4 regions of the Streptomyces sp. NPDC057002 genome follow, and region 2 is predicted to be linked to each of the others. Evidence: riboswitches for the same ligand, from Rfam matches in the RefSeq annotation. Region 2 holds a riboswitch; each other region holds the start of a gene.
The links. Region 2 has a riboswitch for cyclic di-AMP ahead of ACFT32_RS24125 (M23 family metallopeptidase). Riboswitches for the same ligand answer to the same signal wherever they lie in the genome.
Positions count from the first base shown of each region.

Region 1: linked by a shared signal. The riboswitch ahead of ACFT32_RS15440 (LysM peptidoglycan-binding domain-containing protein) and the one ahead of ACFT32_RS24125 (M23 family metallopeptidase) in region 2 are both predicted to bind cyclic di-AMP.
Region 3: linked by a shared signal. The riboswitch ahead of ACFT32_RS38695 (M23 family metallopeptidase) and the one ahead of ACFT32_RS24125 (M23 family metallopeptidase) in region 2 are both predicted to bind cyclic di-AMP.
Region 4: linked by a shared signal. The riboswitch ahead of ACFT32_RS30735 (transglycosylase family protein) and the one ahead of ACFT32_RS24125 (M23 family metallopeptidase) in region 2 are both predicted to bind cyclic di-AMP.

Region 1 covers NZ_JBHURZ010000003.1:228,988-232,397, forward strand. Annotated here, with positions in the region: gene ACFT32_RS15435 (HAD family hydrolase) at 19-867, shown strand; gene ACFT32_RS15440 (LysM peptidoglycan-binding domain-containing protein) at 831-1,601, opposite strand; cyclic di-AMP (ydaO/yuaA leader) riboswitch at 1,607-1,783, opposite strand; gene ACFT32_RS15445 (polyprenyl synthetase family protein) at 2,285-3,295, shown strand.
Region 2 covers NZ_JBHURZ010000004.1:888,710-892,119, forward strand. Annotated here, with positions in the region: gene ribA (GTP cyclohydrolase II) at 1-18, opposite strand, end outside; gene ACFT32_RS24110 (MarR family winged helix-turn-helix transcriptional regulator) at 208-723, opposite strand; gene ACFT32_RS24115 (dihydrofolate reductase family protein) at 816-1,943, shown strand; tRNA gene ACFT32_RS24120 (tRNA-Met) at 1,998-2,071, shown strand; cyclic di-AMP (ydaO/yuaA leader) riboswitch at 2,366-2,522, shown strand; gene ACFT32_RS24125 (M23 family metallopeptidase) at 2,534-3,410, shown strand, end outside.
Region 3 covers NZ_JBHURZ010000010.1:240,419-243,828, forward strand. Annotated here, with positions in the region: gene ACFT32_RS38685 (HPr family phosphocarrier protein) at 1-154, shown strand, start outside; gene ACFT32_RS38690 (GntR family transcriptional regulator) at 302-997, opposite strand; gene ACFT32_RS38695 (M23 family metallopeptidase) at 1,193-1,978, opposite strand; cyclic di-AMP (ydaO/yuaA leader) riboswitch at 1,991-2,155, opposite strand; gene ACFT32_RS38700 (M16 family metallopeptidase) at 2,359-3,410, opposite strand, start outside.
Region 4 covers NZ_JBHURZ010000006.1:547,177-550,586, reverse strand. Annotated here, with positions in the region: gene eno (phosphopyruvate hydratase) at 1-725, opposite strand, end outside; gene ACFT32_RS30735 (transglycosylase family protein) at 984-1,682, opposite strand; cyclic di-AMP (ydaO/yuaA leader) riboswitch at 1,687-1,853, opposite strand; gene ACFT32_RS30730 (transglycosylase family protein) at 2,082-3,050, opposite strand; gene ACFT32_RS30725 (cytochrome P450) at 3,199-3,410, opposite strand, start outside.

The DNA.
Region 1 (3,410 bases), on a different contig from region 2:
TGTCCGTATTCTCAGATCATGGCCGCACCCATCGCATATTCACTCATCGCCACCGACCTGGACGGAACGCTGCTGCGCGGCGACGACACCCTCTCCGACCGGTCGCTCGCCGTGCTCGAACGGGTGGCGGAGGCCGGTGCCCAGCACCTCGTGGTGACGGGCCGGCCGGCGCCGCGTGTGCGACCGCTCCTCGACGACCTCCGCTGCACGGGGCTCGCGGTGTGCGGGCAGGGCGCGCAGGTGTACGACGCCGGCGCGGACCGGCTGCTGTGGTCCATCACCCTGGACCGGGAACTGGCGGAGACCGCGCTCGGCAAGATCGAGGCCGAGGTGGGGCAGGTGTACGCCGCGGTCGACCAGGACGGGGTCGACGGGCTCACGCTCATCGAGCCGGGCTATCTCATGCCGCACCCGACGCTGCCGGCCGTACGGGTCGACCGGCGCGACGACCTGTGGTGCGAGCCGATCAGCAAGGTGCTGCTGCGCCATCCCTACCTGTCGGACGACGAGTTGGCGGCGACGGCCCGTTCGGTGGTCGGCTCACTGGCGACGGTGACGATGTCGGGGCCCGGCACGGTCGAGCTCCAGCCGTGCGGCGTCACCAAGGCGACGGGCCTGGCGCTGGCCGCCGAGCATCTGGGGCTGCGGCCGTCGGACACCATCGCCTTCGGTGACATGCCCAATGACATCCCGATGTTCGACTGGGCCGCCCACGGCGTCGCGATGGCGAACGCCCATCCCGAACTCAAGGCCGTGGCCGACGAGATCACGCTGTCGAACGAGGACGACGGCATCGCCGTCGTCCTCGAGCGACTGCTGGGCGGGACGGCTCAGTACGGGCCGTTGACGTTGTCGATCGAGCCGTAGCGGTCGGCCGCGTAGTTGCAGGCCGCGGTGATGTTGGCGACCGGGTCGTACGGGTCCCACGACGTGCCGTCCACGTGGTAGGCCTGGAAGGTCGGGTCGATGGTCTGGAGCAGGCCCTTGGACGGGGTGCCCTTGACGGCGTTGGAGTCCCAGTTGTTGATCGCCTGGGGGTTGCCGGACGACTCGCGCATGACGTTGCGGTAGATGCCGTCGTACGACCCCGGAATGCCCTTCTGCGCCATGACGTCCAGCGCCTCGCGGATCCATCCGTCGAGGTTGTCGGCGTAGGTCTTCGCGGAGGCCTGGGTGGCCTTGGCGACGCCACCGGCGGGCTTCGCGGCCGGCTTGGCGGACGACTTGGTCGCCTTCTTCGCGGTGGTCGCCTTGGTCGTCGACACCTTCAGCTTCAGGCCCGGGTGGATCAGCTTCGGGTCGTCGCCGATGGCGGAGCGGTTGTCCTTGTAGAGCTTCTTCCAGCCGCCCGATACGTCGTACTTGTCCGCGATGCGGTAGAGCGTGTCGCCCTTGGCCACGGTGTACGTGAGCGACTTGGGCTGGGCCGCCTGGGGCACGGACTGTGCGACGGCGGGTGCGCTCTGCGGCGCCTCGGCGGCGCTCGCGTAGGTGGCTCCGAGGAGCGGGAGGGTCAGTGCCGCTCCGCCGGTGCCGGCGATCGCGACACCTCGGGAGAGCGGGTTGGTTCTGGGGCGACGGTGCTTGCCTCGTCCGGCCATGGCGAAATTCCTCTCCGGCGCCTGCGAGGTGAGCTGTCGGGTTCGGGCCGGGAGGTGCCCGGCCGCGTACGGCGGTGTACTGCCGTGCGCGGCTTCACCCCGAGCCGTGCCGCTGTGCGGACCGGCGACTTACCTGGGTCCCCCGCTCCTGCCCTGCGTGAGTGAGTCGGTTCGTGTGGGGGTCCGGGCGGCGGCAGGATTCGGCGTCCGCCGGACTGGCCGGGAACGTATGCGAGAGCACATGTCGGGAACAAGCGCCGGAGTCACATATTGCGCGGTTGACCTTGGTCGGGGGTGTTTGGTCCACTTGATCCTTTGCGAGAGCCAAGGCTCAACTCGCGTTCGACTGAAGGGGGTACGGGTCGATGTCGGGGTGGCGCGACAAAGGGGTTAACGTGATTCAACTCACTGATCACAAGCCCGTGGGGCAATTACCGTCAAAGGGAATTTGCTCAATCGTCATGGCAAATCGTGAATATCTGACTATCGACTGGTAAGTCGACAAATGTCTGTTCTTATGGCCCGATCGAAAACATAACGGTCGTGATCAGATACCACCCGGCCTGTAACCATGGGCGCTGGCGGTGATCGAAACGTGACCGGATACGCTGACTCGAGTGATGGCAGCGACCTATCGACAATCCGCGTAATCACCGGCAGACACAGCAGACAGGAGACCCCTCGTGACCGACGTCGGGCCGTTCGGGCTGAGCGTGCGGGACCAGGCTCTGGAAGCCGATGTCCAGGCCGGGTTGGCGGCTGTCGAGGAAGGCTTGTTCGAGGCCACCAAGAGTGAGGTGCCCTTCATCACGGAGGCCGCCCAGCATCTGGTGCGGGCCGGCGGCAAGCGGTTCCGTCCGCTGCTCGTGATGCTCTCCGCCCAGTTCGGCGACCCGTACGCGCCCGGGATCGTGCCGTCGGCCGTCGTCGTGGAGCTGACCCACCTCGCCACGCTGTACCACGACGACGTGATGGACGAGGCGACGGTGCGCCGCGGGGTCGCGAGCGCGAACACCCGCTGGGACAACTCGGTCGCGGTCCTCACCGGCGACTTCCTCTTCGCCCGTGCCTCGCACACCCTGGCCGACCTCGGTCCGGAGGCGGTGCGGGTGCAGGCCGAGGCGTTCGAACGGCTGGTGACCGGGCAGATCCTGGAGACGGCCGGACCGCAGGACGGCCGCGACCCCGTCGAGCACTACCTGGACGTGCTGGGCGGCAAGACCGGTTCGCTGGTGGCGGTGTCGTGCCGGTTCGGCGCGATGATGTCCGGCGCCGACGAGACGACCGTGGACGTGCTGACCCAGTACGGCGAGCGGCTCGGCGTCGCCTTCCAGCTCGCGGACGACTTCCTGGACATCGCCTCCGACTCGCACGAGTCCGGCAAGACGCCCGGCACCGATCTGCGCGAGGGCATCCCCACGATGCCGGTGCTGCGGCTGCGCGAGCGGGCGGCCCGGCTCGGGCTCGCCGACGACATCGCCCTGTGCGAGCTGCTGGACTCCGACCTCACGGACGACGAACGGCACGCCGAGGCCCTGCGCCTGCTGCGCGCCCACCCGGCGCTGGAGCAGGCCCGGAAGGACACCGTCCGCTACGCCCAGGACGCCCGCTCGGCGCTGGCCCCCCTGCCCGAGTGCGCCGCGAAGACGGCCCTCGTGGAGCTGTGCGACGCGGTGGTGCACCGGGCCGGCTGACCGGCAACCCCTACGGGTCGGGGGAGAAGCCGCCCCTCCGTGTCATACCCCAGCAGTACGTGGAGTTGAGTCCGGGGTCTGACGTATTTCCCTGGCCGATTTGGTCAGATGGAAA
Region 2 (3,410 bases):
GTCGGGGGTGTCGGGCATGCGGGGCCTCCGGGTTCCGTTCCTGTTCGGCTGCACAGCCGTCTGCTTCAGATTTGAAGCAGATCCACGGTCCGGAACACTACCCTTGCTTTAAATTTGAAGCAACGAGGTTCAGCCCCTTGTGACGTGCCTCACTGAATGCCCCGCTGAATGCCCACTGAGTGCCTCACGGCGTCGCTGCGGGCCGCCTCACGAACAGCCCGTGGAGGACCTCCGCCGCCACGGCACGTCGTCCGACGTCGGCCGGGTCCCGTCCTCCTGGAGCCCCTGCGCGATCGCCGCGGAGATCTCCTCCAGCTGCGCCACCTGCTCCTCGCTGAGCCGGTCGAAGACGTAGCTCCGCACGGTCTCGACATGCCCGGGCGCCGCGCGCTCCAGTACGGCGAACCCCGCCTCGGTCAGCGCGGCGATGCTGCCCCGCTTGTCGTACCGGCAGGCCTCGCGCCGCAGCATGCCGTCCTTCTCCAGCCGCGTCACCGCGTACGTCAGCCGGCTGCGCGTGATCTTCAGCCGCTCGGCGAGATCGGTCATGCGCAGGCGCTGTTCGGGGGACTCCGACAGAACGGACAGGATGGAGTAGTACAGGTGCGGCATGCCGGCGTCCTGCTGGAGCTGCCGGTCGATCGCGTCCTCCAGGAGCAGCGAGGAGGCGATGTACGCGCGCCAGGCGCGTTGCTCCTCGGGGGTGAGCCAGCGAGTCGTCATGCCGCCAGTGTAGGTTTGTTTCAAACTTGAACCAAGACCCGGCAGGCCCCGAGTCCCGCCGGTCCGCCGTCCCACCCGACCGGGGAGCGTCGATGCCTCACCCGTACGTCCTGCTGTCCGCCGCCGTCTCCCTCGACGGCTATCTGGACGACACCGGGCCCGAACGCCTGCTGCTGTCCGGCCCGGCCGACTTCGACCGGGTCGACGAGGTCCGGGCGTCCGTCGACGCGATCCTGGTCGGCGCCGGCACCATCCGTGCCGACAATCCGCGCCTGCTGGTCAACTCGGACGAGCGGCGGGCCGCCCGCATCGCCGCCGGCCGGCCGGAATACCCCCTCAAGGTCACCGTCAGCGGCTCCGGCGACCTCGACCCGGAGGCCCGTTTCTGGCACACCGGCGGCGAGAAGGTCCTCTACACGACCGACCAGGGCGCCGAGCGTGCCCGGGCCCTCGGCCTCGCCACCGACGTGGCCCCCCTCGGCGCCGACCTCGACTGGCGGCGGCTCCTCACCCACCTGCACGACGTACGGGGCGTACGGCGGCTCATGGTCGAGGGCGGCGGCCTGATCCACACCCAGCTCCTCACCCAGGGCCTCGCCGACGAACTCCAGCTGGTCCTCGCCCCGCTCTTCGTGGGCGATCCGCAGGCACCCCGCCTCTTCGGGCCCGGCGGCTACCAGGGCGGCCGGCTCCGGCTGCTGGAGACACGGCGCATCGAGGACGTGGTCCTCATGCGCTACGAACCCACCGCCCCGGGCACCGGCGCCCTCCCCACCGCCGCCGACCACCACTGGCTGGCCCTCGCCTGCGAACTGGCGGACCTCTGCCCGCCGTCGGACACGGCGTTCAGCGTGGGCGCGGTGGTCGTCGCGGCCGACGGCACGGAACTGGCCCGCGGCCACTCCCGCGAGGGCGGCGACCCCGTCGCGCACGCCGAGGAGGCGGCCCTGGCGAAGCTCGGCCCGTCCGACCCGCGCCTCGCCACCGCCACGGTCTACAGCAGCCTGGAGCCCTGCGCCCGCCGCGCCTCCCGCCCCGCACCCTGCGCCCGGCTGCTCCTCGACGCGGGCGTACGCCGGGTGGTCACGGCCTGGCGCGAGCCGGACACCTTCGTCCAGGGCGCCGACGGCAGCGGAGTCCTGGCGGCCGGCGGGGCGGAGGTCGTCGTCCTCCCGGAGCACGAGCACCGGGCCAAGGCCCCGAACCGCCATCTGCTGTAGCGGGCGGGTGGTCACGAGTGGTCCCGCGGATGGCGTACACTGGAATCACAACGACGCGGGGTGGAGCAGCTCGGTAGCTCGCTGGGCTCATAACCCAGAGGTCGCAGGTTCAAATCCTGTCCCCGCTACTGAAGGCCGAGGGCCGGAATCCAAAAGGATTCCGGCCCTCGGTGTTTTCCGGTTCTCCACACCCCGGTTACTGCCCGTGAGCGAAGCGCATCGCTCCGCAGAACAACTGACACACCGTCAATACCCAGCAGTCACTTGCGGAGCGGGCAACTCGCCCGATTTAAGCCGGTCATGGCAGGTAAGTCCGCACGAAAAAGGTTAATGATCAAGTGGAACCGCTGGAATCCACTCCCCGGGTCTATTAACGTTCGATAACGCAGCGCGGTCGTCCCAGCCGTCACAGAAGGCGGCTCCGTGCGCACGCGCCGAATCCCGAAAGGGAACCGGGGAACCACCACTTGGGGTGAATCGGGCGTAAACCGCCGTGGAAGCACGGTCTGTTTACGCGCGTAGGAGACCTTCCTGCTCCGAACCCGTCAGCTAACCCGGTAGGCGAGAAGGAAGGAAAGGAGTACGCCCACGTGGCGTCCAACCGGCCTGCCCCCGCGGCCCCGTTCGCGCGGAACCAGCGCGACACCGAGACTTTCGGCTACGGCGGTCAGCGCACCGACGAGGGCCCGTTCCAGGAGTGGAACCCCACCGAGGAATCCATCCGTCCCGTCCGTGGCCGGCATCGCGTCACCAAGCAGCGCGGCGGAGGGCTCGCCCGCAGCTCCACCGTCCTGGGCGTCGGCGTCATAGCCGCCGTGGGCGCGGGCGGCATGGCCAGCGCCCAGACCGGCAAGCCACCGGTGTCCATCTCCGTGTCGGACCTGCCCTCGGTGGGTTCCCTCATCTCGGACGACGACACCCCCGCGGGCTCCGCGACTCCGCTCAGCGGCCTCGGCGCGACGACCACAGCCGACACCGAGGAGAACTCCTCCGGCGCCGGCGAGGCGCTGCGCGCCCGGATCATGGCCCAGGTCGAGTACCAGCAGGACCAGATCGACACCAAGGCCGCGCAGGACGCCGCCGACGCCGCCGAGAAGGCGGCCGCCGAAGCCGTCGCCAAGGCGCAGGAGGAAGCCAAGGCCAAGGCCGCCGAGGCCAAGCGGAAGGCGGAGGAGGAGGCCAAGAAGAAGGCCGAGGCGGAGCGGCTCGCCGCCCTCGCCAAGCAGTTCACGCTGCCGACCTCCTCGTACACCCTCACCTCGACCTTCGGTCAGGCCGGCGCCTACTGGTCCTCCGGCTACCACACGGGCCTCGACTTCGCCGCCCCCACGGGCACGCCGATCAAGGCGGTGCACAGCGGCACCATCACCGAGGCGGGCTGGAACGGCTCGTACGGCTACAAGACGGTCCTCACCCTCGATGACGGCACGGAGATCTGGTACGCGCACCAGTCCTCCATCGGCGTCA
Region 3 (3,410 bases), on a different contig from region 2:
CAACGCGGCGTCCATGCTGGCCGTCCTCGGCCTGGGCGCCCAGGGCGGCGAGGAGATCGTCCTCGCCTCCGACGCCGAGGGCGCGGACGCCGCCCTGGACCGGCTGGCCAAGCTGGTCTCCGAGGGCCTGGAGGAACTGCCCGAGACTGTCTGAGTAATTCCCCGCGTCTGACCAGGCGCACCCTGAAGGGCTCGTCCGAATTCCTCGGGCGAGCCCTTCGCCTTTTCCGTGCATTTCCTGTCGGCGGGCAGCAGAAATAATCCCCCGCGAATTTCCCACTCTTTGTATACGGCTCTCGTGTTAATGCCGCAGGCTTGCCGTGTTTACGGCATGTTGCGAGTTCCTCACACGCTCGGCGCGCTCCCCGGCGGAGCCGAAACGCAGCCGGTGCGCGGCCGTCGCGCGCTCGGTGTGCAGCGCCGTGACCGCCCGCGCGCGCTCGCTGTCCCCGCGCGCCACCGCGTCCACGATCGCGCCGTGCTCGGCCCAGGACTCCACGGGTCCGGCCGGTGGATCCACCGCGTACATCCAGGCGATCTTGTGCCGGAGCTGGGTGAGCATCGAGGTCAGCGCGGGGCTGCCGGAGGCCTGGGCGAGCGTCTCGTGGAACCAGCCGCCCAGCGAGCGCAGGTCGTCGCTGTTGCCCCGGCGGGCGCGCTCCTGGCCGAGCCTGACCAGGCCGCGCAGGACCTTCAGATGGGCCTCGGTGCGGCGCTGGGCGGCGCGGGCGGCACCCAGCGGCTCCAGCAGCATGCGCATCTCCAGCAGGTCGGCGGCCTCCTGTTCGGTGGGTTCGGCGACGCACGCGCCCGCGTGCCGCCGGGTGACCACGAAGCCCTCGGCCTCCAGAGTGCGCAGGGCCTCCCGGACGGGGACGCGCGAGACGCCGTAGCGGCGCGCGAGAAGTTCCTCGGTGAGCCGGCTGCCGCGCTCGTAGACACCCGCGACGATGTCGTCCCGGATGGCCGTGCACACCGAGTGCGCGGGAATACGCATGACCGACCTCCGCTTAATCCCCGTGAAACGTCGACTGGTGACGTGTGTTCCGTGACTCTATTGCAATGAGCCGGAATTTCCGACGGCGGGCAGGAATCCAGGGATATTTTTTGGACAGTCGGCCGTGGCGAACGCCGAAAGCCCCGGCTCGGGGAGCCGGGGCTTTCGGGAAGCGGAGCAGTCGCCGTCGGACGTTCAGACGTCCACGCCGTGCGAGCGGAGGTAGGCGACGGGGTCGATGTCGGAGCCGTACTCGGGGCTGGTGCGGGCCTCGAAGTGCAGATGCGGGCCGGTGACGTTGCCGGTCGCGCCGGACAGGCCGATCTGCTGGCCGGGGGTGACCTTCTGGCCCACCGAGACACTGCTGGACGACAGGTGGCCGTACTGGGTGTACGTCCCGTCGTTCATCTTGATCACGACCTGGTTGCCGTAGGAACCGCCCCAGCCGGCCTCGACGACCTCGCCCATGCCGACCGAGTGGACGGCCGTGCCACTGGAGGCGTGGAAGTCGACACCGGTGTGACTGCCGGAGGACCAGACGGCGCCGCCGGTCTTGTAGCCGGTGGAGACGTACGAGCCGGAGATCGGGGAGACGAAGGTGTTGAGGCGCTTGCGCTCGGCCTCGCGGGCGGCACGCTCCTTGGCCTCGCGGGCCTCCTCAGCGCGCTCCTTGGCCTCCTTGGCCGCCTCGGCGGCGCGCTTGCGGGCGGCCTCCTCGGCCTTCTTCTTGGCGGCGGCCTCTTCGGCCGCCTGCTTCTGGGCGACGGCCTGGGCGTCGATCTTCTGGGCCACGGTGTCGCCCATGGTCACGACCGGAGTGAGGCCCGTCTGCTCGACAGCGGGCTCCGCGGCGAAGGCCGGGGCGGCCACGGTGCCGACGACGCCGGTGGTGGCGAGGGCGGCGACGCCCGCCGCGCGGGCCGTGCGACGCTGGATCCGGCTGGGACGACGGTGCTTCCCGGTGGCGCGTGTGAACGCCATGTAGTGGCTGATCCTTTCCTTCCCTCTCGCCTACCGGGTTAGCTGACGGGTTCGGAGCAGGAAGGTCTCCTACGGACCCCCTCGCGACTCGCGCGGGCGTCCGATTCACCCCAGGGACTGCGGTGGGTCCCCGGCTCCCCTGGCTCGCGCCGTACGGGGACTCGGCGATGACTGTCCGGTGCCGCGGGTGCGGCGCACTGCCTGACGAACAGCCCGGACGACGCTAAGCGGCGCCACTTTCAATTCCCAAACGGATCCCGGCTTTTGTAGCGCATCCCACAGGCCAGACGGGCAACTCCTATCCCAATTCGGGCATAAAGGAGCCCTGGTGCCTTAGAAGACAACCAGGGCCCCTGCGCGCGCGTGCCGCTCGCGTCCCGCTACTCGGCGGCGACCACGGCGACTTCGCCGATACCGAGGGCCTCGACCGGGCCCTTGATCTGCGCCGCGTCGCCGACGAGGACGGTCACCAGACGGTCCCCCGGGAAGGCGCTGACGGCCGCCGCGGTGGCCTCCACGGTGCCGGTCGCGGCGAGCTGCCGGTACAGCGCGGCCTGGTAGTCGTCGGGCAGGTGCTGCTCGACCTGGTCCGCCAGCGTGCTCGCGACGGCCGCCGCCGTCTCGTACTTCAGCGGTGCCACGCCGACCAGGTTCTGCACGGCGACGTCCCGCTCGGCGTCGGTGAGCCCCTCGGCGGCGAGGGTGCGCAGCACCGTCCAGAGGTCCTCGAGGGCGGGGCCGGTGTTGGGCGTGTCCACGGAACCGCTGATGGCGAGCATCGCGGCACCGGTCCCGTCCGGGGCGGACCTGAGGACCTGGGCGAACGCCCGTACGCCGTAGGTGTAGCCCTTCTCCTCCCGCAGGACGCGGTCCAGGCGGGAGGTGAGGGTGCCACCGAGGCAGTACGTTCCGAGCACCTGGGCGGGCCAGACGCGGTCGTGCCGGTCCGAGCCGATCCGGCCGATCAGCAACTGCGTCTGGACGGCGCCCGGGCGGTCCACGATGACGACCCGGCCCGTGTCGTCGGCGGTCACCGGCGGCACCGGACGCGGCTCGGCCGAGGAGCCGGTCCAGGCGCCCAGCGTGTCGCCGAGCAGCGCGTCGAGGTCGATGCCGGTGAGGTCGCCGACGACCACGGCGGTGGCCGTCGCCGGACGGACGTGCTTCTCGTAGTAGGCGCGTACGGCCGCGGAGTCGATCGCGGCGACCGTCTCCTCGCTGCCCTGCCGGGGCCGCGACATGCGCGCGCCCGCCGGGAACAGCTCCTTGGAGAGCTCCTTGGCGGCACGGCGGGCGGGGTTGGCCAGCTCGTGCGGGATCTCGTCGAGGCGGTTGTCGACCAGCCGCTCGACCTCGCTGTCCGCGAACGCGGGCGCCCTGAGGGCGTCGGCGATCAGGTTGAGCCCCTTGGCGAGCCGGGAGGCCGGCACCT
Region 4 (3,410 bases), on a different contig from region 2:
TCGAGCGCGAGGGCGATCTGCTCGCCGGGGGTGTACCCGGCCTCCTTGATCGCCTCGAGGATGAGGTCGAGGGCCTCGCGGTTGGAGCCGAGGTTCGGGGCGAAGCCGCCCTCGTCGCCGAGGCCGGTGGCCAGGCCCTTGCTCTTCAGGACCTTCTTCAGCGTGTGGTAGACCTCGGCGCCCCAGCGCAGGGCCTCGGAGAAGGACTCCGCGCCGATCGGGGCGATCATGAACTCCTGGATGTCCACGTTGGAGTCGGCGTGCGAGCCGCCGTTCAGGATGTTCATCATCGGCACCGGCAGCAGGTGCGCGTTCGGGCCGCCCAGGTAGCGGAACAGCGGCAGGTCGCTGGCCTCGGAGGCGGCGTGGGCTACGGCGAGGGAGACGCCGAGGATGGCGTTGGCGCCGAGGGAGCCCTTGTTGTCGGTGGCGTCCAGGTCGAACATCGCCTGGTCGATCAGGCGCTGCTCGGTGGCGTCGTAGCCGACGAGCTCCGGGCCGATCTGCTCGATGACCGCGAGGACGGCCTTCTCCACACCCTTGCCGAGGTAGCGGTTCGAGTCGCCGTCACGCAGCTCGATGGCCTCGAAGGCGCCCGTGGAGGCGCCGGACGGGACGGCGGCACGACCGGTGCTGCCGTCGTCGAGGCCGACCTCGACCTCGACCGTGGGGTTGCCTCGGGAGTCCAGGATTTCCCGGGCTACGACGACGTCGATGGACGGCACGAGCATCTCCTTCTTATGTGACGCGGGTACGCGGGTCGCGAGGACCCGGCGAGGTGCGGGCCGTGGTGGCTCGCGACATGAGCCTAACCGGCTCCGGCCGATCGGCCACCGGGTCGCCCACCCGATGGACAGAACCGAGAGTAAATTGTTTCCGAACGGAACAAAGCCAGGTTGCAAAGACCGGCAGAAAAAAACCCCGCCCCGGCGCGCGTACGGGGGGAACACGCACCGGGGCGGGGAGCCCTTGAGAGCCGCTGCTTACTTCAGGTGCAGCTGCTGGCCCGGGTAGATGAGGTTGGCGTCCTGGACGATGTCCTTGTTCAGCTGGAACAGCTTCTCCCAGCCGCCCTCGACCTTCTTGTCCGACGCGATCGAGCTGAGGGTGTCGCCCTTGACGACCTTGTACTCGCCGTCGCCCTTCTTGACCTTCTTGCCGGTCGGGGTGGTGACGGTCTTCTTGGCGGCCGGGCGCTCGTCGGAGCGGGAGGCCGGCTGCTGCTCGGTCTGGCGGGACTCGGTGCCCTGCTGGCTCTGCTGCGAGGAGCCGCTGCCGGAGTCGTCCGAGGAGGAGCCGCCGCTGTAGCCGGCGCTCGACAGGCCCTTGCCGCAGACCGGCCAGGCACCCTTGCCCTGGCCCGCGAGGACCTTCTCGCCGATCTCGATCTGCTGCTCCTTGGTGGCCTGGTCGGCGGTGGCGGCGTACTTGGTGCCGCCGTAGCCGGACCAGGTGGAGGCGGAGAACTGCAGACCGCCGTAGTAGCCGTTGCCGGTGTTGATGGACCAGTTGCCGCCGGCCTCGCACTGGGCGACGGTGTCCCACTCGGAGGCGGTGGCGGCGGAGGCGCCGCCGGCGGCCATCAGCGGGGCGGCGACAGCGGCGCCGGTGACACCGGCGACGGCGATGGCACGGCTGGCCTTGGACGGACGGCGGTGCTTGCCCTTGCTGGAAAACAGCATGGAAGGATCCCCTCACCGACGCCTGCGAGGTGAGCTGTCGGGTTCGGGCCGGTTGAGTTGCCCGGCCGCGCCCCTCCCGGGACACGGCTTCACCCCAAGCCCTTCCGGCGCAACTGGCCGGTCGGGCACCTACCTTGGGTCCCCCGCTCCTGCCTACGGCGCTTGACGCGACGACTGTTCCCGTACGGCCGCTGGCAGGATTCGGCGTTGCGGCAGCCGGGGCTCGTGGTGACGAGCGGTCCCGACCGTAGCCACGCGATCCGCTGAATTTCAAAGACGATCAGGGCTTCTGAGATCTATCTCTCACGAGCCCCAAACGGGACATTAGCCGCGAAACATGACGCGAACTCGCGCGGTTTCGGGGCGACTTCCGCCCTCGTTTCCGCACTGCCCGAACAGCTACTTCTCGTCCGCTTCGCCCTCGACCGTGAGCGTCTGACCGGGGCGGATGAGGTCCGGGTCGGCGCCGACGGCCTTCTTGTTGCCGTCGTAGAGCTCGTGCCATCCGCCGCTGATGTCAAGGGAGTCGGCGATGGACCAGAGACTGTCGCCGATACCGACGATGTAGGCACCCTCGGACGTGTCGTCGGAGCCCTCGTCACCGCGCGAGGCGTGACGGCCCGTGGACTCGTCCGTACGGCCGTTCTCGGGCGGGAGGGTTTCGTCGGCGCTGGGGCCTCGGTGACGGCCGGAGCCGGTGTCGGATCCGTCCTCGGTGCCGGCGGACGCCGAAGGGTTGTCGTCCTGCCCCGAGTTGTCGGACTTGTCACGCTCGGGCGTGGCCGACGGGGAGCTTTCGGGCTCCTGACCCTGCGAGCTGGAGTCCTCGGATTCGGGCGACTTGTCGGACTCGGCGGTTTCGTCCTTCGACGTCGACGGCGCGTCAGGGGACGGCGAGTCGGACGACGAAGGGGACGAGCCGAGGGAGTCGAGCAATCCGGGCGAGTCCGATGAACCGGACGAGTCGGGTGATTCGGAGGTGTCCGACCCCTTGTCCTGCTCGAGGCCGGAGAGCAGTCCACAGGTGCGCCAGGCACCGGCTCCCTGCTCGGCGAGGATTCTCTCGGCCACGGCTATCTGCTGGGAACGGCTGGCCAGGTCGGCACTCGGGGCGTAGTCGAGGCCGCCGTGGTTCTCCCAGTCCTCCTGCGACAACTGCAGGCCGCCGAAGTAACCGTTGCCACTGTTCTGGCTCCAGGCGCCGCCGGTCTCGCAGTCCGCGACCCGGTCCCAGGTCGTGCCGTCGGCAGCGCTGGCGCCGGAGGCTCCGAGGAGCGGGATCGCGATGGCGGAGCCGGTCACTCCGGCCGCGACGAGGAGAGCCGGAGCCTGGCGGGGGCGACGGTGCCGACCGTTCCCGGAGAGCATACGGAGACCTTTCGCGAGAGGAGCAGTGACCAGCGCGCCGCAGGTTTTCCCGGGCCACGCTGATGATGGGTGAACGTATAGGCAGACGATCACTTGTCACAAGTTAATGCCGCGTAGATCACGTGAAGATCACAAGTCTGACGGCGTGTCACCTTTGAGTGGGCGTGAACTCCACCGGCAGGGTGCGCAGCCCGCGCATGATCAGGCCGCCGCGCCACCGCAGCTCGGCCGGGTCGGCCGCGAGCCTCAGGTCCGGGAGGCGGGTGAGGAGCGTGGCGAGGGCGGTCTGGCCCTCCAGGCGGGCGAGCGGGGCGCCGAGGCAGTAGTGGATGCCGTGGCCGTACCCGAGGTGCTGGTTGT